DNA from 2 places in the Paenibacillus sp. JCM 18996 genome. Region 2 is predicted to be linked to the other one. Evidence: a T-box and tRNA genes for the amino acid it is inferred to sense, from the RefSeq annotation. Region 2 holds a T-box; the other holds one or more tRNA genes.
What was found. The T-box of region 2 lies ahead of tyrS (tyrosine--tRNA ligase). A T-box ahead of a tRNA ligase gene usually reads a tRNA of that ligase, here a tRNA-Tyr.
Positions count from the first base shown of each region.

Region 1: it encodes a tRNA-Tyr, which carries the amino acid that the T-box ahead of tyrS (tyrosine--tRNA ligase) is inferred to sense. The anticodon was not compared.

Region 1 covers NZ_AP043884.1:1,018,492-1,030,111, forward strand. Annotated here, with positions in the region: gene ACZ5N7_RS04965 (CidB/LrgB family autolysis modulator) at 1-367, shown strand, start outside; gene ACZ5N7_RS04970 (DUF3231 family protein) at 561-1,139, shown strand; gene ACZ5N7_RS04975 (hypothetical protein) at 1,206-1,364, shown strand; tRNA gene ACZ5N7_RS04980 (tRNA-Tyr) at 1,472-1,554, opposite strand; tRNA gene ACZ5N7_RS04985 (tRNA-Thr) at 1,559-1,633, opposite strand; gene ACZ5N7_RS04990 (acyl-CoA dehydrogenase family protein) at 2,154-3,320, opposite strand; gene ACZ5N7_RS04995 (aldo/keto reductase) at 3,550-4,536, shown strand; gene glsA (glutaminase A) at 4,789-5,733, opposite strand; gene ACZ5N7_RS05005 (GNAT family N-acetyltransferase) at 5,886-6,446, opposite strand; gene ACZ5N7_RS05010 (divergent PAP2 family protein) at 6,902-7,357, opposite strand; gene ACZ5N7_RS05015 (C40 family peptidase) at 7,732-8,478, shown strand; gene ACZ5N7_RS05020 (DUF1284 domain-containing protein) at 9,001-9,414, opposite strand; gene ACZ5N7_RS05025 (ABC transporter ATP-binding protein) at 9,743-10,759, opposite strand; gene ACZ5N7_RS05030 (ABC transporter ATP-binding protein) at 10,756-11,620, opposite strand, start outside.
Region 2 covers NZ_AP043884.1:665,216-676,835, reverse strand. Annotated here, with positions in the region: gene ACZ5N7_RS03270 (aminopeptidase) at 1-1, opposite strand, end outside; gene rpsD (30S ribosomal protein S4) at 429-1,028, shown strand; gene ACZ5N7_RS03260 (GNAT family N-acetyltransferase) at 1,305-1,796, shown strand; gene tyrS (tyrosine--tRNA ligase) at 1,947-3,203, opposite strand; T-box leader at 3,296-3,570, opposite strand; gene ACZ5N7_RS03250 (transglycosylase domain-containing protein) at 3,716-6,835, shown strand; gene acsA (acetate--CoA ligase) at 6,942-8,666, opposite strand; gene ACZ5N7_RS03240 (5'-methylthioadenosine/adenosylhomocysteine nucleosidase) at 8,930-9,625, opposite strand; gene ccpA (catabolite control protein A) at 9,688-10,692, opposite strand; gene ACZ5N7_RS03230 (hypothetical protein) at 10,859-11,122, opposite strand; gene ACZ5N7_RS03225 (type 1 glutamine amidotransferase domain-containing protein) at 11,552-11,620, shown strand, end outside.

The DNA of each region.
Region 1 (11,620 bases), 350 kb from region 2:
TTCGGCAGCCATCGCAAAGCTGCTGCATTTGAACATTCAGATCACGGAAAGCCTGCTTCCCCACTCCGCGACAACCCCGATTGCCGTGGCCGTTTCCCAGATGATCGGCGGTGTACCTGCTATTAGCGCGCTGTTCGTTCTGATGACGGGACTGCTCGGTATTATCATGGGACCGTTGATCATTCGTGTGTTCCGGTTCAAGCACGATATTTCAAAGGGTATACTGCTCGGAACAAGCGCTCACGCGGCAGGCACGTCCAAAGCTTTCGAATTCGGCTCGGTGTCCGGAACGATATCAAGTATCTCAATGATCCTTGCCGCGTTCTTGACTTTGTGTATCGTTCCCTGGTTTATTAAGCTGTTCTAGATGGCACAAAAAGATCGCGCAAAGACTTAAAATCACGAGCGTGATGTTACCGCTTCTCCGGCTTTGCGCGGTGGCTCTCAATTGGCAGATTAATGATGATGGAGCTGTCGCTCATTGTTTTTCTCCTTTTTCATGATTGAATAATTGATGATTAATATTTGCACACTACCCAAAAAAGGAAGTGGTGTTCAACTTGACAAGCGTAATTGAAGCGGTAATTGATGTCATGAAAACCTTCATTGAAGTTCCAAGCGGCACGAATGGGCAGCAGGAACAGCAACCCAAGCTGCCGTTGCATCTAGGCGAAGCCTTAACTTGCTGGACGTTTTTGACCATGCTTGAAGAAGAAATAGCGATCATCCGTATTGGGGTGAATACAACGGGAGACAGCGAACTGTTAGAAGCGCTCCATGCAGCTATGGGGTTAGCACAAGCCCAAGCCGTAGAAATGCGGGAATTTATGCTGCGGGAAGGCGTACCTTTACCCCACGCAACCGAAATCAAACCTAAATCAGAACCAGACGCAATACCGCTAGGTGTCAAGCTGACTGATAGTGAAATCGCAAATGCGTTAGCAATGAAAGCAGCTGCCGATTACATGACGTGTGCAAGCGGCGCTGTGCAGTCCATCCGAACGGATGTGGGAATGATGTTTGTAAAATTCCAGGCCGAAAAGTTGAAGTTTGGCGCGTCATTAAAAACGTTAATGCGTAAACGCGGGTGGATGAAGACCCCTCCATTTTACGTTCCTAACGGTTTGCCTAATCAATAGTGGATTCATATACAATAATAATTATTTTGGGCCAGGAAACAATACCTCTGAAAGGAGGCAGCATTGATGCCTAACGATAAAGTAGAAAAAGAAACAGACCGCAATCCCGAAACTATGTATGAGGATAAAAATGAACATGAACGCGTCGGGTTTCGAGCAGACGATTCAAAGCTGCTGAATAACGATCCCCCGAAAGACAGAATCAGCGATGGTTACGATATATAAAAGCAAAAACCCCAGTCCTTGAACTGTAATGCCAGTCTGGACCAGGGTCGTTTTAATTATAATTGAACAATCGCCAAGCCTGCAGCGGCATGGTCTTCATTGTTTTATGGAGGCTGATGGATTCGAACCACCGAACTCGTCAGAGAACAGATTTACAGTCTGCTGCGTTTGGCCGCTTCGCTAAGCCTCCGAGATGGTGCCGTCGAGAGGAGTTGAACCTCCGACCTACGCATTACGAGTGCGTTGCTCTGCCTCTGAGCTACGACGGCATAATTGATTGCTGGGACCTGCCCGATTTCTGTGGCGCACCCAATCTTTAAAATCATCCGGCGCTTGATACAACGTTGCTGCGGTTTGACTCACTTACAGTCGGATATATAATTTATCACGTTATGCGCACCTTGGCAAGTGGTTTATTTTTCCACTGTGCTTGAAATTGCGTAAACGTCAGGGGTCACCTTCAGGGGCAAATACCTTTTCCAACGCACAGTCTCCCGGTTCGCGTTGCGGCGCTGCATGTCGGGTTTGTCCTTCATAAGGCCGCAACATCGAGTCATTAATAAAATGTCTCTGGCCGGTAAACAATATGCTTGATAAAGTGAAGGAGGAATTCTTGTGAACCATGACGAGAAAGATGCAGTCGACACTGTAGAAACCAGTGACATCCAGCAGGAAGAAGATAATAATGAGGATGAAAATCATGTAGAGTGGGCGGGGTTTATTTAATTTTGCCCTTTCACAAGAGCCATGCAACATACGCTGCACGGCTCTTATATTAGTAGTAAACTGTCATCGCTGTTCGCTCAAAGCATCGCCCGCTAACATTTGGATTACGGTATTGTCCATCGGTGGGTTGTGCAGGCCGGCCCGCACATCGCGGTAATAGCGTTCCAGCGGCAGCTTCTTGGACAGACTGGCGCCGCCTACGATACGCATCGCAATATCCACTATCCTGATGGCTGCATTTGTCGCCACATATTTGGCCAATCCCAGCTCAGGCTTCAAGCCTGCCCGGTTTTCTGCCTGCTGGTCCCAGCGCTCCGCCGCCGAATATAACACACAGCGTGCCGACCGTAGCTCGGCTTCCATCTGTCCGATCGACTGTTGGACGCTGGGGAGCTCAGCTATCGGCCCTGACAGACTGTTAGGACGGTAAGTTTGGGCAAAGTTCAAGGAGAAATCGCGCGCAGCGAAAGCGATCCCCATATAACAGGCCGGGATGTGAAGCAGCCATCCGGCGCCGTCATCTTTGCCCGCCGGGCGGCTGCCCGAAATTCGAGCTGCCTCCGGAACCCAAGCCCGATCAAGAATAACATCGTGGCTTCCGGTGGCGCGCATCCCGAGCGTGTCCCATGTTTCCACAATGGTCGTGCGGTCTGTCTTTTGCACAAGGAACTCATCCGCGCGATCTTCCTCACTGATAAAGGCCGACACAACGAAACGGTCCAGTATCGGGGATAGTGTGCTGAACGTCTTTCGGCCCGTGATCAGCCAGCCGTCTTCGGTCTTCAGCGCCGACGTTTCGGGCCTGCCGCCTCGGCTCGGGCTCCCTGACGACTGTTCGCTGGCGAATGTATTGATCATGGCCCCGTCTGTCACGATGTCGCGGCACAGGTCGCGGAACAAGGTGTCCGGCCATTTTCCCGATGATCTCAGATGAAGCACTTGACCGAGGTGCCAGCCTACAGCCAGAGCGGTTGAGCCGTCGCCGTACGCAAGGCGCTCCTGCAGCGCAACCATCTCGTAAAGCGAGATCTCTTCGCCGCCGAACTCCTTTGGTACAGTAAGCTTCAAATAACCGGCCTCGCGCAGGTCTGCAAAATTGTCGAACGGAAAGGATCCTTCCCGGTCGTGCCCATCGGCTCTTTCGGCAAACCGTCTTGCCAACGCCTCAACCTGATCGGCGCGAGCTTTTTCTTCGTCGTTACGTATGTATTGATCGATCAACCGTGTCATTTATAAACTCCTCCCATGTAAACCCACTGGATTTTTAAAACGCCGGATGGCTCTTTTTACCTGTTGTACATTTTACCATATTCAAGATAGAACCCATAAACTAGTTTGTGATTCCGCGTACTTAATACGGATTCCTTTCCCACACGCTGCCTTGATTTGCCATATCTGCTTATTCTATGGTTGAATAGGTAATTGAGGTAGTAAAATCTATCCAGAGGAGGGAATTACATTGAAAAAAAGGATATTGGGAAAAAGCGGGCTTGAGGTGTCCGCACTCGGACTTGGCTGTATGGGGATGTCGGATTTCTATGGTGGACGCAATGAAGAAGAAGCCATACAAACCATTCAACTTGCCTTGGAATTGGGAGTGAATTTTTTGGATACGGCGGATATGTATGGTCTGGGGAAGAATGAAGAACTGGTCGGACGGGCCATCAAAGGACGCCGCCATGAAGTCGTTCTGGCTACCAAATTCGGAAACGTGCGAGGGGAAGATGGAACGTTTCTTGGCGTCAACGGGCGCCCTGAGTATGTCAGATCCGCTTGCGAGGCCAGTCTTCAACGATTAGGCGTTGATCATATTGATTTGTACTATCAGCATCGAGTCGATCCTCACACTCCTATTGAAGAAACGATCGGAGCTATGGGGGATCTCGTCCGCGAAGGTAAAATCCGCTACATCGGCATGTCCGAAGCTGCCGCCGGCACCCTTCGTCGAGCCTTTGCCATCCATCCGGTTGCTGTACTGCAAACGGAGTACTCTCTTTGGAGCCGGGATGTGGAGGATGAAGTACTTCCTGCCTGCCGGGAGCTGGGAATCGGTTTTGTGGCGTACAGTCCACTGGGAAGAGGCTTCTTGACCGGTCAGATCCAGCGGTTCGAAGATTTGGAAGAAGATGATTATCGCCGGTACTCTCCGAGGTTTCAAGGAGAGAATTTCCAAAAAAATCTTGACCTCGTCAGCCGTATTAAGGAAATTGCGGCTTCAAAAGGCTGTAAACCTTCCCAACTGGCATTAGCCTGGCTGCTGGCCCAAGGAGAGGATATTGTGCCGATCCCGGGGACAAAAAGAAAGAAGTATCTGGAAGAAAATATTCAAGCGGTACAGGTTGAACTCACCGCCGAAGATTTGGAACGCATCAATGAAGCGGCACCTAAAGGAGTCGCAGCAGGAACCCGTTATCCTGAAACATCGATGAAAAGCCTGAACATTTAGAAGGTGTTTGACTGTCGGGGCCGTTTGCTCAGACGGTCTCTCTTTATGCAATAAACTTGAGATTTGCTGAGTTTAGTTATGATTATGAGGTTAGTTATGGTTAGCCCGTTGTATTTCGTGCAAGTGAACGAAGGCAATTGACGGTCAAATAACGGGCTGCATTGTAAAACATACAATGGTTTTCCGCCATAAACACCTTTTACTCGATTTATCGGTAATTACAAACGCTCCTGTAGAACTTTTTCAAGTTGTTTAAAACAAGCTCCAATCGAATTCATTGGACAATCTCTCCAGCAGATGGACTCCCGCTACGCTGTTGCCTTTCTTATTTAAGGCCGGGCCGACCACCCCTATGCCGTACCGGCCGGGCACCATGGTCAGAATTCCGCCTGAGACTCCGCTTTTGGCCGGCAGTCCAACGCTGATAGCAAACTCCCCCGATGCGTTGTACATGCCGCAAGTCGTCATGAAGGTTTTGGCGATCTGGACGTAACGGCGGGGAATTAACGCATTTCCTGTTAGAGGATCTGTCCCGTCCATCGCGAGTATCAATGCCATCCGGGCCACATCGGCGCAGTTGACTTCCACGGCACAATGATGGAAATATACGTCAAGCACATCTTCCACGTTCTCCATCAAAACGCCGTTTTCCTTAAGGTAGTAAGCTAGCGAGCGGTTGAGATTCCCGGTTTCCGATTCTGACCGGCATACTTCAAGGTTATAGTCCAGAGTGAGGTTGCTTGCCAGCTCACGGAAGAAATCCAGTATCCGCGAGGACTTTTCTTCAGGCCCGTCACCGCCGATTAAAGAGGAAACGGCAATGGCCCCTGCATTAATCAGCGGATTGAAAGGAATGCCGGGCTGTACTAATTCCAGCTTCAGCATCGAGTTAAAATTATCACCGGTGGGCTCCATCCCCACTTTGGAGAATACAGCTTCTTCACCGCGGTCCATGAGCGCCAAAATCAAGGTGAACACTTTTGAAATGCTCTGCATTGTAAATGTTAGCTCACAGTCGCCCGCCGAGATCGATTCCCCGTTCGCATCCATAATGTGAATGCCTAAAGCTTCCTTCGGAGATTTGGCCAACTCGGGTATATATGTCGCAACTTGCCCCTGAGCAGCCAGCTGCCGGCTTGTTTCAACCCACTCAGGGAGACGGGATTTTATACGAGCCATTTCAGCCGTAGACATCATTCGGTTTTCCTCCCTTAATAGGTGATATTACGTACATGCTTATTTCTCTCCACTTTTTACGTGGATTGCAGCCGTCGTGAAACGCGCCCATCCGCCCATTTTCTGAAGTGTGAACGTATACCATCAGTCTAATTCCATATTCTTGAGAACTTTTAGGCTCTTGTATGACCGCGGTAGGCTTTAGCGTGAAAACGAGTGATGTAGCGAAACAGGATTTCACCATCGTCCGTAACGGGCCAGTCGGGATGGAGACTCATGTACATTGCCGTGTATGGCTCGGGAACCCATATGTAATGATGTACATAATCGGTGAGCTGGAATCCGCATTGTTCCCAAAAACGGATCCTGCGGATATTGTCCGATGAGGGATCGGCTTCGACCTCTATGACTATCCCCTTACAGCGGGCTGCTGTTTCCGCCCAGGTCTTTATGTAGTCCATAAACAAGCGTCCGGTGCCCATTCCACGGAATTCTTCCCCTACAGCGAGATAGTCGATGACCAGCACCTTATCTTCATGATTTACGGCCGACAGAGCCATGGCGATAACTTCCGACCTTTCGGCCGCGGTATGCAGGGAGCACATTCCCTTTTCAAACATGCCTCGTATGATAGCGCGATTTTTTCTGCCTTTTTCCGGAAATGACTGGTGATACACTTGTTCTGCTTTGAGCCACAGGGCTTCATTCCACTCTGCTGTCGTATAATAGTCCATAATCGGCATACCTCCGACTTAATGATACCAGATGGCCGAACCGAACCCAAAATGCTGTATGATGCGTGGAAGCCGCCGGAATGAATATACGCTAAATGGGGATGTTAAACCAATGAACACATAAAGCAGAAAGGCTAGAGCCCCATGCCCGAATCCAAAGATCAAGCGTACCGAACCGCAGAACGGCTGTCCAATATAGCCAATGTACCCTCAACCAGCCCGGATGAAAATAATGATTGATTATTACGAGCCGGATGGCGGAATCGTTTAAGGGACAGTGACCACAAAGTTTGCGGCGATAAGCGGTGTTGTAAATGTATCTTTGAATATGTTAAGCACCCGCTGCGGTCCTGGGACCTCTCAGAGCAGGGTGCTTTTTTGCGTTCGAATTTTTCTATGTACTTCAGGTAATTTGAATTCTAATAAGAAGCATTCAACTGGCTTTCGTCCGGTTTTCATATCAGTCCGACGATCAATGCTACAATAATTCCCGTTACTGCTCCCCAAATGACTTCTTTAGGCTCATGCCCGAGCATTTCTTTTAACTGCTGCTTTAATTCGGTTTTCTTATCGCTCGAAGGTTGTCCGATTAACTTCTCGTTCAAAAGGCGATTAAGAGTAACAGCGTGCCTGCCGGCGTGCCTCCTTATGCCCATCGCATCATACATCACTATAAGAGCAAGGATAGAGGCAACTGCAAAAAGATCGTCCGCAAACCCACGCCGTAATCCGATAGAAAAAGCCAGCGCCGATACCATTGCGGAATGTGAACTGGGCATCCCTCCGGTCGAGACGGCCAATTTGAAATGAATTTGTTTATGAAGGAAAAAATGTATCGGAACTTTTACCATCTGGGCGACCAGCATAGAAAGCAACGCGACCGTCAAAGGAGCTTTAAACCAAACGTCCAAAATCGTTACTTCCCCCATTCTATTCGCGTCATTTTAGACAGGCATCTTTTGAAGTATATTTAACCATCTTGTCTGCTCATAAACGTGTGGATTTAAAAAAATTCAGCAGCAGTCTGCAAACCATTCAATAAACAGTGTAACTCAAAAAAGAAGATTCTACGCCCGCTGCCGGCGCTGAAAACGCCTTTTTTAAGCTAAAAGTGGATTTCTTTGTCAACAGAGTTTTTTTTAAGGATTTCTCATGTTTTTCTAATAACCTTGCTTTAGGTCAGATTGGGACTGGGTTTGTTCGCAGCTTGGTAATTCGTGGATGTTTCAGGTGTGATATAGTGAGCTATGTCGCTAACTTAATACTAACCCCAGAGGAGGAAGTTATGAACAACACGAAGAAAAACCGCATCGGTAAAACATTAGTGGGATTAAGTCTCAGCCTCTCGGTTGCTTTTTCCGGAAGTATGCTGGTAACTCCACCATCGGCCCATGCAGCCGCCGTGTCCAGCACATCCGTTGCGGATAATGTTATTGCCACAGGAAAACAATTTTTAGGAGTTCCTTATCAATTTGGAGCAAAATCTGGAAGAACAGACGCTTTTGACTGTTCCTCGTTTACTCAGTATGTGTTTAAACAAAACGGCATCAATCTTCCTCGTTCGTCGAGACAGCAATCCGCTGTTGGCGTAGCGGTATCTAAAGACCAGCTTCAGCCCGGCGATTTGGTTTTCTCGGACACGAACCGGGACGGAGTCATCAATCACGTATCCATTTATATGGGCGGCGGGAAATTACTGCACACCTATAGAGTCGGTATCGGCGTTACCATCTCCAATTTTGCAGGAAGCACTTGGGATAAGACATTCGTAACCGCACGCCGTGTAATTTCCAATAATGGACAAGCTGCCGCGGCGCCTCAACCTGCTGCTGCAAAAGCTGCGCCTGCTGCTGCACAACCCCAACAGGATGCTTCCCAGCCACAAAGTAATGCCTCCCAGCCACAACCTGCTGCAGCACCTCATAAGGCGGCCGCCGCACATGTGAAAAAACATAAAAGCAGTCACTACACTCACCATAAGCCAGCTCAGCATTCGGAATCCGAAAATCAGTATGGTGAAAACGAAAATTAAAAACGAAATTAAAAACCTACAAGAACCGTCAGGGTGTTATTCTCTGACGGCTTTTTTGTAGGCAATCAGAGGGCATTGCGCTCCCTTCAGTGGCAGGAACTTTCTGCTCGCAACATAAGCTGGCGCTAAGAAGAGCCCTGTAACATCTCCGGACAGAATCTCCGAGTATAGTGCGGCAGGAGTTTCTGATACTGGTCGCTGCAGGTTCTATTGGCACGTCAACTTCTCCCAGGATGGGCCAGCTTCAAAATGCGATCGTCAGCATGATCTGTACCTGACCGTTTTTTCCACCTGCGCTCGCTATAAAAAGGAAAAAACCGTGCCCATCATCCCAGGCAACGGTTTTCCGATTATTAAAGCTTACAATAAATCTTTGTTGTTTTTGTAAAAAATCCAGATAGAGCCTCCGAAAACAATCGCAGCTAAATGAATCCCGATAATTAATAGCCAAACAGACATATCCATCACTCTATTTCCTGTTGATTTTCTATGATGCTGATCGTCAACTAACGATACCAACTGTTATGGAACAAGTCCTTTTCCTTGACGCAGATTAGCCACACCCTCTTCACAAACGCCATACGGCCTCCATGGGCACGAACTGCAAAACAACCGGATATCTTCCGGATGCACTAAGTTGGAGATTCCGACTTCAATGTCTGCCCACTTCAGAATCATCCCTGCACGAAGCCCGAGCCTTTTTAAAATAGCCAGATCCCTTGTATTTACAGTGTCTTCTTCGCAGTGCCCCGACTTGTCCTTGGGATAATGTGAGCAAATTTCGTCCGGACCTTCCACTAGCTTGATGTATGTATCCGGATTTTGTCGAAGCGTGTTGTATACCTCGGTCATATTCGCCGTGAATTGCTCGGAATACCCCATTCCCCTGTAACCTAACAGACATAATAAATGATGCCCCCGCAGCCTGATGGCCATTGCAATCTCCCCCTGGCGTCAAATACGGCGTCTCCGAAAATTATTCGATGTCTACTCCTAAAGATACCAACTCCACAACGGAACGTCAACGTTTCGGGTGCTTCACGTAATACGAGACCACCTCGCTGGATGTTTCGGTTAAACTAAGAGATTTTGCGCATTTTTTTCAGCAGCCATGACCATATCAAAATAGAACAGATAAGAAGAATGTTTACAGCTAACGAAAGTACGAGCACCACAAATTCTGCAGAACCACGATTTACCAACAAAAGCAACAACCCGCACAGCAGGATAAAAAAGAATGAGATCCGCAGCGTGATTCTGGTAATTATTTTACGGAAGCGATTTTCCATAACGGCACCTTCCCGACTTTATGGCACGCAATCAACCGGTTTTGCTGGCTTTCAAGAGCCGGTTCCTTTGATTCGCAAGTCTCGTCGCCATAGGGACATCTTGGATGAAATGCACAACCGGCTGGCGGATTGGTTATGCTGGGCATCTCCAGGCTTTTTAACGGCAACTCCCGTTTCGCTTTGGCGATCCTGACATCAGGTATCGGCACCGCGGTCAATAATGCCTGCAAATAAGGGTGACGCGGATTGGAAAGCACCTCGGCCATATTTCCCTGTTCCACGATTTTGCCCAGATACATTACTGCCAGCCTTCCGTTTCGCGCTATAAGACGCGCTGTCGCCAAATCATGAGTAATATATACGAAAGCAATGCCGAGTCTTTTATTTAATGAGGACATTAGTTTTAATATCGACATTCTTAATGAAACGTCGATCATCGAGATCGGTTCATCGGCTACGATCAGCTTCGGGTTTAATGAGATAGCCCGCGCCATAAGCACTCTCTGCCTCTGACCGCCGCTCAATTGGTGCGGATATTTCTCCAAATACTGCTCCGGCGGAGTTAGCTGCACTGTTGTCAGAAGCTCGCAGACACGATCGTGTGCTTCCTTCCTGTTTTTCACCAGCTTTTTCTCCAGGATGGGAGCCGATAACGACTGATATATCGTTCTTGCCGGATTGAGGGCCGCGTAAGAATCCTGCTGCACAAGCTGCACGCTGCGGCGGTATTCCTCGAATTCCGATTTATTCATCTTCCATATATTTTTTCCGTTGTATAGAATTTCACCCTGTGTCGGTTTATGAAGCCCTGTGATCACTTTGCCAAGCGTAGTTTTACCGCAGCCGCTTTCCCCTACAAGTGCCACGATTTCCCCGGGATTAAAATCCAGATTGATGTTTTTCAAAGCGGGGATTTTCAATGTGCGGCCAAACAACCCGGCATTTTGTTCAAAGACCATACTCATATCTTTCAGTGTTAATAAACCTCTCATGCCATTTTCACTTCCTTTCTCAGATTTGCATCATGAAGATGGCACGCCGCAATATGGCCCTCTCCTACATTCACAGCACCGGGAACCGCAATTTTGCAAATATCCATAGCATATTCGCACCTTGGGTGAAAAGCACACCCTGACGGCAGCTTTAAAAGGTTCGGCGGCGATCCGCCGATGGACCTTGTATTTTCAGGATCGCTCAGCAGTGACGGAGCCGCTTGGATCAGCCCTGTCGAATAAGGATGCTTGGAGTCTTCGAAAATGTCGTACACATCGCTTACTTCCACAATTTTGCCCGCATACATCACACCCACCCGGTCCGCCACCCTGGCAACAACCGCAATATCGTGTGAATTAAGCAGCATAGTAATTCCCATTTCCTTATGGATTTTTAGCAGAATATCAAAAATGTAATCCTGGGTTATGACATCAAGCGCAGTTGTAGGTTCATCCAAAATCACCAATTTAGGGTCCAGCAGCAAGCTGAATGCAATCATTACCCGCTGCTTCATACCGCCGCTCAGCTCGTGGGGGTAAGCGCCAAGTACCCTTTCCGCATCCAACCGAACGTAATCCAGCAGCTGTGCCGCCTTTTTCAGTATATCTTCCTTTGCCATCCTTTTATGGGATAGCACGGTTTCGATGATCTGTTCCCCAACCCGCATAACCGGGTTCAAGGCATTCTGTGCGGCTTGAAACACCATGGAAACATCGGACCAACGGTAATTTTGCAAACTGTTCTTGTTAAATTTCAATATATCCTGCCCGTTTAACATGATGCTTCCTTTCGTGATGACGCCCGGTGAAGATACAATATTCAGAATAGCCGATGCCATCGTGGATTTTCCGCTTCCGCTT
Region 2 (11,620 bases):
TACCCCAACCTCCATTAGTAAATTGATGGCTCACAGAATGAAAGCCTTTCCAAACTGATACCATTATGTACCGATGATGTTCTTTCACGCTTATTGTATCATTAATCCCGAAAAATACGAAAACCTCCACCAGACGCATTCCAGACGCACTTGCAGGCATTTTCCCCTTTAGAAAAAAATGCCTGCTTGTTAGCTTGACATTAACCTTGTTTATCTTATAAAATAAGAAGTCGAGTACAAGCAATTTTATTTCGTGTGATTCTATGAACACCCTCACTGATTTTGTTGCTGGCAAGACAGCGGCTGAAAAGCTTGTCAGGTACGACGGTTCCACCGTTGTCATAAACAAAGTCGGGCATATAACCACACAACCTATTCGATTGAAAACAACAAATACAACATTACATTGCAAAAGGAGTAACTCATACATGTCACGTTACACTGGTCCTAAATTTAAACTAAGCCGTCGTCTTGGAATTTCACTAAGCGGCACAGGCAAAGAATTGAAGCGTCCTTTCCCTCCGGGCCAACACGGTCAGGGACAGCGCAAGAAAATGAGCAACTACGGCATCCAGCTTCAAGAGAAGCAAAAGCTTCGCCACATGTACGGTTTGAACGAGAAGCAGTTCCGCAACCTGTACACCAAAGCATCCCATATGCAAGGTATTTCCGGTGAGAACTTCATGGTGCTGCTGGAAAGCCGTCTGGACAACCTGGTGTACCGTCTTGGATTGTCCAACTCCCGTTCGGGCGCTCGTCAATTGGTATCTCACGGACACGTTACCGTCAACGGCAAGAAAGTGGACATCGCTTCCTACATCGTGAACACAGGCGACGTAATCGGCCTACGCGAAAGAAGCAGAAACCTTTCCGTGGTCAAAGAAGCTATAGCTAACCGCAACTACCTTCCTGCATACCTTGAGTTCAACGAAAACGCCGTCGAAGGCAGATACGTGCGCCTTCCGGAGCGCGCTGAGCTTCCAGCTGAAATTGACGAAAAGCAAATCGTCGAGTTCTACAGCCGTTAATCTTTCAACTAAGAGAGCGACCCTTGCGGGCCGCTCTTTTTTAACGTTAAAGAAAGTTTAAGTTTGTTAAAGGATTAAAGCGAAATGGTGTTACCAAGAAAACCTGCCTTTAAAACGCGGTCGCTCCTCCTTGAATAGCCTCCATAGAGGTTTTCTTATTGTGATAGAAAGTACTAATCGGGAGATTTAAGGTCCCCTTTTGTAAGACCAAATTACACACTTGATATTTACGAACACTTGTTCTATAATTATAGTGGTGCTTAGAGGGAGTTTCCCATGGAGCTGACGATAAAGAATATTGCAGAAAATGAGTTGGAGGACTTTCTTGCAATTCTCAGGGAAGCCGCATTATGGCTAAAAAACGCAGGCAAGGAAATGTGGAATGACCGTGAATTCTCCCCTGCAAATCTGCTGAAGTATAATACAATCGAGGAATTGTTTATCGCTTATATAGACAAAGAGGCGGCGGCAGTGATGATCCTTCAGGAAGAAGACAGGACATTTTGGCCTGATTCCGGAAATGATTCTCTTTTTCTGCACAAATTGGCCGTACGCAGGAAATATGCAAGCAAAGGGTTATCTAAAGACATGGTTCATTGGGCAAAGGAACGAGCAAAGAGTCTAAAAAAGACATATTTGAGGCTCGATTGTGCTGCCGATAGACCCAAATTGTGCAGCTTTTATGAAATGCAAGGGTTTAGAAAAGTAAGTGAAAGAGTCATGTTTGGCATTTTTCCAACAGCATTTTATGAGGCGGAAATTGAATAAGCGATTCTGGATGGAACTAACTGGAAAACGAGATTTTAATTGATCGCTTTTCCATGGGGCGCATTTCTTTGTATCGAAAACTTAACGTTAAAAACAGCCACTCCGCTTTGCGAAATGGCTGTTAACAGCTCCCACTGGGCTCCCGTCGATTTATACCAGCTTAACCTTTGCAAACTTGCGTTTACCTACCTGCACGATATCTCCTGTCGCAATGGAGATGACAGCATTAATGTCGTCCAGCTTCTGTTCATTGATCTTCACCGCGCCGCCCTGGATGCTTCTTCTCGCTTCTCCGTTCGACGCCTGCAGGCCAAGATCCACCAGCAGCTTAATCAGGCGGATTCCGCCTTCCTCCAGCTCTGAGCTGCTGAGCTCCACCTCTTCAATATCGTCAGGCAGCGCTCTTTGCTGAAACACCGTAATAAAATGCTGCTCCGCCTCGCCCGCCGCTTCTTCCCCGTGGTACATGCGCACGAACGTTTTGGCCAGACGCATTTTTGCGTCTCTCGGATGGACGCTGCCGTCCGACAGACCGGCTTTCAATGCCTCGAATTCGTCCAGCGTCAAGTCCGTCGCAAGCTCATAGTATTTCAGCATCAGCTCATCCGGAACCGACATCGACTTGCCATAGATTTCATTCGGCTCTTCATCGATCCCAATGTAGTTGCCCAAGCTCTTGCTCATCTTGTTGACGCCGTCCAACCCTTCGATCAGCGGTGTCATAATCGCCACCTGCGCCGGCACGTCGTATTCCTTTTGCAGTGTCCGCCCCATCAGCAGGTTAAACTTCTGGTCCGTTCCGCCCAATTCCACGTCGCTTTTCAAAGCGACCGAGTCCATTCCCTGCATCAGCGGATAGAAAAATTCATGAATGTGAATTGGCTGGCCGGTGCTGAACCGTTTGGAAAAATCGTCCCTTTCCAGCATTCTGGCCACAGTCACCTTGGCGGAAAGACCGACGACGTCCGCGAAATTCATTTTGCCCAGCCACTCGGAGTTGAAATGTACCTGAGTTTTCTCAGGATCGAGAATTTTAAAAATCTGCTTCCGGTACGTTTCCGCATTGCGCTTCACGTCTTCTTCCGTCAGCTGTTTCCGGGTCTCGGATTTGCCTGTGGGATCGCCGACACGTCCTGTAAAATCGCCTATAATAAGCTGCACCTGATGTCCGAGCTGTTGGAATTGTCTCAGCTTCTGCATGACTACGGTGTGGCCCACATGAATATCCGGAGCCGATGGATCCAGCCCCAGCTTCACTTTGAGCGGAGTGCCCGTCGCTACCGAATCGATCACCTTTTGCCTCAGCTCATCCTCCGGTACGATTTCCACTACTCCCCGGCGGATCCAATTCAGCTGGCGGTCCACCTCCTGCTGCTGCGCGATCGATAACTCTTCCCATTTTGCCATAAATGATGTCCTCCTCTATTCTCGTTACAGGTCGATCCATTCTCTCATCCTAAGTAAACAAACCCTTTGCAGCACAAAAAGCCCTCTTATCCGTAAGGGACGAGAAGGCTTCGGCTCGCGGTACCACCCTAATTAAAGCAGTGCGCGCTGAACGCGGCCGCTGCTCTCACTTTACAAATGAATAACGGGATTTACCCGGAAAAAGCTACTAATAAAGCCGGCAAAGGCTTTAGGTTCTCTTCTTCTGCTCCGGAGCGTACTTCGAAATGCCTGCCGCTGTCGATTCACACCAACCACCGACTCTCTTGAAGCTCATGCGGGCACTCTACTCGGAATTGCGGGGCAACTCCTCCATCAACGCGATCAAGTATCAATTTTCTCTTTTTATATCATATCAACCGGGAAAATGTCAAATAACTAACACGGGCATCTTCCAAAAATCGCCTGATTGCCTTCAAATTCTCATTTTTGTGCTATAATAAATCTGTTGTAAGGGGGGTCTCGGTTAACAGATGGCACACACGTCCAAATCAGCTTGGAAGAAAGCCGGATTCATTGCTTTGCTCTGTACCAAATGGTTCGTCATAGCCGGTGTGGCGGCCGGTTTTTTGGCGTTTGGAACCGGAGTCGGATATGTGGCGGCACTGGTCAAAGACGACGAAGTGCGCAGCGCGAGCTTCATTACCAAGCAGATGCGCGCCAATGCCATGACAAGCTTTGCTTACTTTAACGACGACGCGGAGATCGGGCAGCTTCGTTCCGAAGAGGACCGCAGGATGGCGGAGCTCAAAGACATTCCGAAAATAATGACGGATGCTGTCGTCGCTATTGAGGATAATCAATTTTATAACCACTATGGTGTAGATTTAAACGGACTGGTGAGAGCGGTCAAACAGAAAATGCTTCACGAGGATGTCCAGACCGGGGGAAGCACAATTACCCAGCAGCTTGCAAGAAGAGTGTTTCTATCCCTGGACAAAGAAGACAGCCGCAAGGCGAAAGAGCTGTTTCTCTCCCTTCGGCTCGAAAGAATCCTTTCCAAGGACGAAATCCTGCTCGCGTACTTAAACAAGATCCCTTACGGAAACGGTTCCAGCGGTTATAACCTGTTCGGGATCAAAGCGGCGGCCAAGGGTATTTTCAATATCGACAACCTCTACGATTTGAACATTGCCCAGGCGGCGTACTTAGCCGGCTTGCCCCAGCTTCCCAGCGCTTACTCGGCTTTTACGAGCAGAGGCAGCTTCGATGAAGCGGGATTTAACAAAGCGGCGGCCAGACAACAGCTTGTCCTGAAACGGATGCTGGAGGAAGGCAAAATCACGGAGCAGCAGCACCAGGAAGCGTTGAAATTCGACCTCAAGGGCTCGCTCGCCCAACCTCAAAAGAAGGCATATGCGACCTACCCTTTCCTCATGCTTGAGGTGGAAAGGGTAGCGGCTGCCGAATTGGTCAAACAGCTTCATCCGGAGATCAATCCGCAGACACAGGCTGCAGTCTACAATGACGCGATAAAAGCTGCGCGGGCCCAGCTGCTTAGAGGCGGTTACCGGATTTACACAACCATCGACAAAACCATTTACGATAAAATGCAGGAAATTGCCAGGAACGATAACAATTTTACCAAAACCGATCCCAAAGACCCGAAGAAGATCGAGCAAATCGGTTCCATTATGATCCAGAACAGGACGGGCGCGATCCTTGGCATGATAGAAGGAAGGGACTTTAACGCGGAACAGTCGAATCATGCCACCCAGACTCTGAGGCAGCCCGGCTCCACGATGAAGCCTTTGGCGGCTTATCTTCCAGCTTTGGAAACAGGCGCCATTCAGCCGGCCAGCGTCATTGACGACGTGCCAGTCGTATTGAAGGACGGGACGAAGAACAGCGGCGGTATTCATATTCCGCGGAACTGGGACACCGATTACCATGGATTGGTAAGCGCGAGAACAGCTTTGAAATGGTCTTATAACATTCCGGCGATCAAGCTGTTCCTGGACACTGTCGGCATCGACAATGCCTGGGGATTTGTCAAAAAGCTCGGCATCACCACGATTGCCAAGGAAGATTACTCCTCTCAGACCGGTGTCATCGGAGGTCTCAAATATGGCGTTTCCGTCGAAGAATTAACAAACGCTTATTCCGCCATAGGCAACAAGGGAATGTTTAATGATGCCTATTTAATACGTAAAATCGTCGATTCCGAAGGGAAAATTCTGTTCGATCACAAAAATTCGCCGACACCGGTCTTCTCCGCGGAGACGGCTTACCTGATGACGGATATGATGAACAGCGTGATAGAATCCGGCACGGCGAGCGATCTGAAAAGTAAATTCTTGCATTACGGCAAGGTACCTTTCGTGGGCAAGACAGGCTCCACACAGGACGACGCCGACGCCTGGTTTATGGGTTATACACCCGATATTACGGTCGGCGTATGGGCCGGTTATGACCAGCCGATCAACAAATTGAGCAAAGCAACGGGCGGCACGAACCGGGCCAAGGACATCTGGGCCAAGGTAATGGATCAGACTATCGACAGCAAGCCCGAGCTTTTCCCTGCTCAGCAGTTCGTCAAGCCTGACAAGATTGTGCAAATGACTGTGTCCAGTTTATCCGGCATGCTGCCAAACGAGCTTACTGCGCAGTCCGGCAAACTGGTCACGGATTTGTTTAACGCGGATTTCGCGCCGAAGGAGGCGGACAACGTGATGGTCCGGATGAAGGTCATTTCCTACCAAGGCCGGAATTACATTCCAAGGCCCGGAACGCCGCCTGAATTCTTAATGGAAAAGATCGTGGTGAAGAGGGAAAAATCGATCAACCAGGTGATAGGCGAGGTCAGCAGCGCCCTTCTGAAGCTTCCTGAAGACAAGAGACAGCCGATCGTCAATTATTACCCTCTGGACTATCAGCTTGACGCTCCGTCGGAGACCGACCCCAGGATAGACGACGGCAAGGAACCGGAGGCCGCTTCAATGGTCGCGTTAAGTCAAGGAAACGGCTCGAATGTGCTCACTTTCCAGGGCAGTTCTTCATCGGACGTTGTCGGCCATCGGGTTTACCGCTCCATCAACAAAGGTCCGTTTGAGGTCGTTCGTTCGATCCCGGCAGGTGCACAGACCCGTATGGAAGAGCAGGCGGCGCCTGGCGCTCTGTATGGTTATTTTGTGACGGCAGTAGATGTCGCCGGCAAAGAGTCCATCAGAAGCAAGGAAGTGTACTCCGACGGAAGCCGGCCTCCCGCCGAGCCTGGGCCCAAGGACAACGGCTCGGTCGGAACAGGTGACCATAAAGGACCACCGTCCATCGATCCGGTTCCGATCCCCGCTCAGCGCAATCCGGGGAGTGTCGACAAGGTACCGGCTGCTCCCGCAGGCTTAACGGTGAAGCAGAAGGATGCCGGAATTATTCTCAGTTGGAAAGCCAATACGGCAGCGGATAAAGTAAAGATGTACTATATTTACTTCAGCGATAATCCGAACGGGCCATACTCTTTATTGGCTTCAACTCCTGATACGGAGTTATATCATTTGGCTATGATCAAAAACGGATATTATCAGGTTTCAGCCGTCAATGAAGCCGGAGAGTCCAAGAAGACCGCTTCCTTCCGATACACCTCCAGGCGATAAGCCATAACATATAAGGCCGAACGATCAGGCAGCTTCACGCAGCCTGATCGTTCGGCCTTTCTTTATCTAACACCTCCGCAGCCATGGCTTGACGGGCGATGAACGATTAATCTTCGATTGTCGACAAATCGCCCGTTGGCAGGTTAAGCTCCCATGCTTTCAGGACACGGCGCATGATCTTGCCGCTTCTTGTCTTGGGAAGCTTATCTTTAAATTCGATCTCTCGAGGAGCGGCATGCGCCGACAGTCCGACCTTTACGAACTTGGCGATATCTTCTTTGAGCTCTTCCGATGGTAAAAATCCTTCTCTCAAAGCAATGAACGCTTTGATAATCTCTCCCCTCACCGGGTCCGGCTTCCCGATGACGCCAGCTTCAGCGACTGCCGGGTGCTCGATTAGATGGCTTTCCACTTCAAATGGCCCGATCCTTTCCCCGGAGGTGTTAATTACGTCGTCGACACGTCCCTGGAACCAAAAGTAGCCGTCTTCGTCGCAGTACGCTGAATCGCCGGAGATATACCAGCCTGGGATACGCATATACTCATTATACTTGGCAGGATTGTTCCAAATTTTTCGCATCATGGAAGGCCATGGTGTCTTGATTGCCAGGTTGCCCATCTGCAGCGGCGGCAGAACGTTGCCTTGATCGTCTATAATGGCGGCCTCGATACCCGGCAGGGGACGTCCCATTGAACCCGGACGGATCTCCATGCACGGATAATTGCAGATCAGGTGAGCTCCCGTTTCAGTCATCCACCAGGTGTCATGGATTCTTTGATTATATACTTTCATCCCCCAGCGGATGACCTCCGGGTTGAGAGGCTCGCCTACGCTGAGTACATGACGGAGCGAGGAAAGATCGAAATTCTTTATCTGGTCGTCTCCGGCCGACATAAGCATCCGCAGTGCGGTTGGCGCGCTGTACCATACGGTAATACCGAACCGTTGGATGGTGCGGTACCAACTTTGCGGACTGAATCTTCCTCCGCGTATCACATTCGTAGCTCCATTCAGCCATGGAGCAAAAATCCCGTAGGACGTTCCGGTTACCCAGCCCGGATCGGCCGTACACCAGTAAATGTCGTCCTCTTGAAGATCCAATACCGCTTTCCCGGAATAATAATGCTGGATCATCGCGTTATGCACGTGATATACGCCTTTGGGCTTCCCTGTCGATCCCGATGTGTAATGGATCAGCAGCCCGTCTTCTCGGTCAACCCATTCGATATCGAGAGTCTCGGACGCTTGAGCCATTTCTTTATAAAAATCGCTCTGGCCTTCTTCCAGTTCAATATTCTCCCCTACTAATATAATATGCTTTAATTCAGGTAGCTGGCTCACAGGCACCCGTCCCAAAAGCGCAGGTGTGGTAATAATAACTGACGCACCGCTGTCCTCCAGACGGTCCTTGACCGCGGATTCCATGAACGCTTCGAACAGCGGGCCTGCGACAGCACCAATCTTGATGGCGCCAATCATCGAAAAATACAGTTCAGGAGTTCTAGGCATAAATATAAAGACGCGGTCTCCTTTGGCCACGCCGAGTTTCCTCAAGACGTTGCCAAACTGATTGGACTTCCGCTTCATCTGCTCGTAAGTGTACTGTTCATCCCTCTCGTCGTCGCTGTAATACAGCGCTACCTTGTTGCCCCTGAACCCTTCCGCATGACGGTCTATGGCTTCGTAGGCAGCATTCACTTTACCGGTTTGATGCCAGGAGAAGGCTTTCTCGACTTCCTCCCAGCTGAAGTTCGCGCGCTCCTGTTCATAATTCTTCATGTTAGGGTTTGATGCAGACGGGACGATGATTTCATTCGGGTTTGAAATCATAAGCAACCTACCTCCTGAGTAAAATAATGTCATAATGAAAGTTAACATAATATTCATACTTTTAAACGTTTTCAAAAAATTATACCATAATTCCGGCTATTCGACTATCCCTCCAAAGGTGGATCCTCTTGTCTCCAGTTTGATCAACAGTACGTTAAGAAACCGTCAGGAAACAGATCATCCTGACGGTTCTTTTTGCTGCTAGCCCATACGTTTGTGCACCGGTAGGGAAAGAGACTGGGACTGCATTCTCGACCTGCTGGCTATATTCGCTTCAAAATCTCATCGATCATCTTATGTGAATTTTGGGAAGCCTGAACCGTAAATTCTTGAAAATTCACATGCGCCGATCCGTCAGCTTTATCGGACATAGAGCGGATCACTACATAAGGAATGCTGTTCATAGCGCACACCTGGGCGACAGCAGCGCCCTCCATTTCCGTGCAAGCTCCCTGCAGCTCCTGGTACAGCTCACGGACGGTATTGCGGCTTGCCACGAACTGGTCGCCCGAGAGAACCCGTCCTTTTTGGGCCCGTCCCGGAAATAAAGCGTTGGACGCTTCTTCAGCCAAGGAGACCAGCCTCGGATCGGCCGGAAACACCGAGGTTTCCGCGTAAGGAATGATTCCTCTGTCATAGCCTAAAGGCCTTACGTCCATATCATGCTGCATACACTCTGTGGAAATAACGATATCTCCGATATCCAAACCGGGATCCAAAGCTCCCGCCACCCCTGTAAAAAGAATTCCTTCCACTGCAAAACGGTCGATAAGAATTTGCGAGCATACGGCCGCGTTTACTTTGCCCACTCCGGACTTGCACACTACGATTTGTTTCCCGTTCAGCTGGCCCGTCCTGAAGGTGATGCCCGCTTTAACCGTATTCTGCACCTGCTCCATGTCGGCGAGAAGCAGCTCGATTTCTTCATCCATCGCTCCGATGATTCCAATATTTTTCAAATGATACACCCGCCCTTCAAACTACTGGATACAAAGGCTGCACACAGAAAAAAGCGGCTCAACTATTTTTGAGCCACTGTGTTTCTTTGGATGGTTTCGTGAGGAAGCACTACCCTGGTCTGGGTGATCGTTTCCTTGTTCATCAGCTTCGTCAGCAAGCGCATCGACACCGCTCCGATATCGTACATAGGCTGCGCTACCGTCGTCAATTGCGGACGCACCATGGAAGCCATCCGAATGTTATCCACACTGATGATAGACATATCGTCCGGTACCTTGTGGCCCGCGTCCTGTACCGTATGTATCGCTCCGATTGCCATTTCGTCCGTTGCTGCAAAAATGGCCGTAGGCCGGTTCGGCAGCTGCAGGAAATAGTTCGCCGCTTCAATGCCCGACTCGTACCGGTAGTTGCCTACGCGCACATACTCCTCTTGCAGCGGAATACCAGCCTCTTCAAGAGCCTTCTTGTAGCCTTGATACCTCGCGTAACCGTTGGCAGGGTCCTGCAAGGTTCCTGATATCATGGCGATATCCCGGTGGCCCCGGTCCAACAACAGTTTAACCGCGTCATATGCCGCTCCTTCATGGTCGATATCGACCGACGGCATCTCGTTGTTCTCGTCCGTTGTCGCGCACAGCACGATAGGCACCGAAGAAGTACGGAACGCCTGAATATGGTCTTCCGTCACCACGCCGCCCATAAAGAGGAGCCCGTCCACCTGCTTTTCGAGCAGTGTGTTGATGACACGGATTTCCTTTTCCTTTCTCTTGTCCGCGTTGCAAAGGATAATGTTATAGTGATACATGTTCGCGATATCTTCTATCCCGCGCGCCACTTCCGCAAAAATCGAGTTGGAAATGTCGGGGATGACCACTCCGACGGTAGTTGTTTTCTTGCTTGCCAGTCCTCTGGCTACAGCATTCGGGCGATAACCCAGGCGCTCAATCGCTTCAAACACCTTCTTGCGTGTCTGCGGCTTCACGTTGGGGTTGTTATTGACTACGCGGGAAACCGTTGCCATGGAAACCCCGGCTTCTCTAGCTACATCATAAATAGTTACAGTCACGGCGACTCTCTCCAATATGTCCAAAGTTTAAGCGATCCTACCTCACTAATTAAAGATATGATACGATATATTCTCTATTTTCGCAAATAGTTGGCGCATAAATAAACGCAGCGCGGCCTGAGCATCGATGCCCGGCTTCGCTTTGTGAGGTTATGAATAGGGTCCGCTAAGCGTTGGTGGGAGTCTGTTTTGTTATTTGCGTCAGCCTGTTGCGCAGGTCCTCCATCCATTCTTTCTCTTTCAAAGATTGGGCCAGAAGAAGCAGGTCAAGCAGCTCGTTCACGCGCTCTTCCGCCAGCACGCTCAAGGATTCCTGGAAATGTTCGCGCTTGGACGCTTTTTTCAATAAATATGCGAATTCGCTGATCTCGCTGAAAAGGACCCGCTGTTTTTCCGGAGCTTCCCCCAAGGAGTGAATCAATTCCTTCAACTGGCTCTTCACCTCGGTAAATACTTCGCAGCTATTGCAGCTGTCGCACGAATATATAGGGACGCTTTCAATTTCCACCGAATTCTGGTATACCACTGTGCGGAGTCTAATCTCCATAGATTGCCCACAATTACACAGCTTTTGCACAAACGACCACTCCTTCATTTCAACAGCGATTACGGTTCTTTTAATGATAAAATTCTACTTTTAAGGTCAAACTCCTGCCGGATCGAGCCTAGTATTTTTTTACAGTTCTTTGACGTTATCGCTCCGGACCGGGCAACCCGTCATGCTTGCAATCATCGGAAAGCACGGCGCAGGAGGAAATGAATATCCGTTTGGAACATGATAAAATAGAGATAGTCTTTGAGATTTTAAAATTATAATATCGAAGCAGCCATTAATCAATATGCCGGAGGGGGAAAACTTTTGAGATTAGAGGGAAAAAAAGTCATTTGTCTCGTTGACGAGCAGTTCGAGGACCTGGAGCTGTGGTAT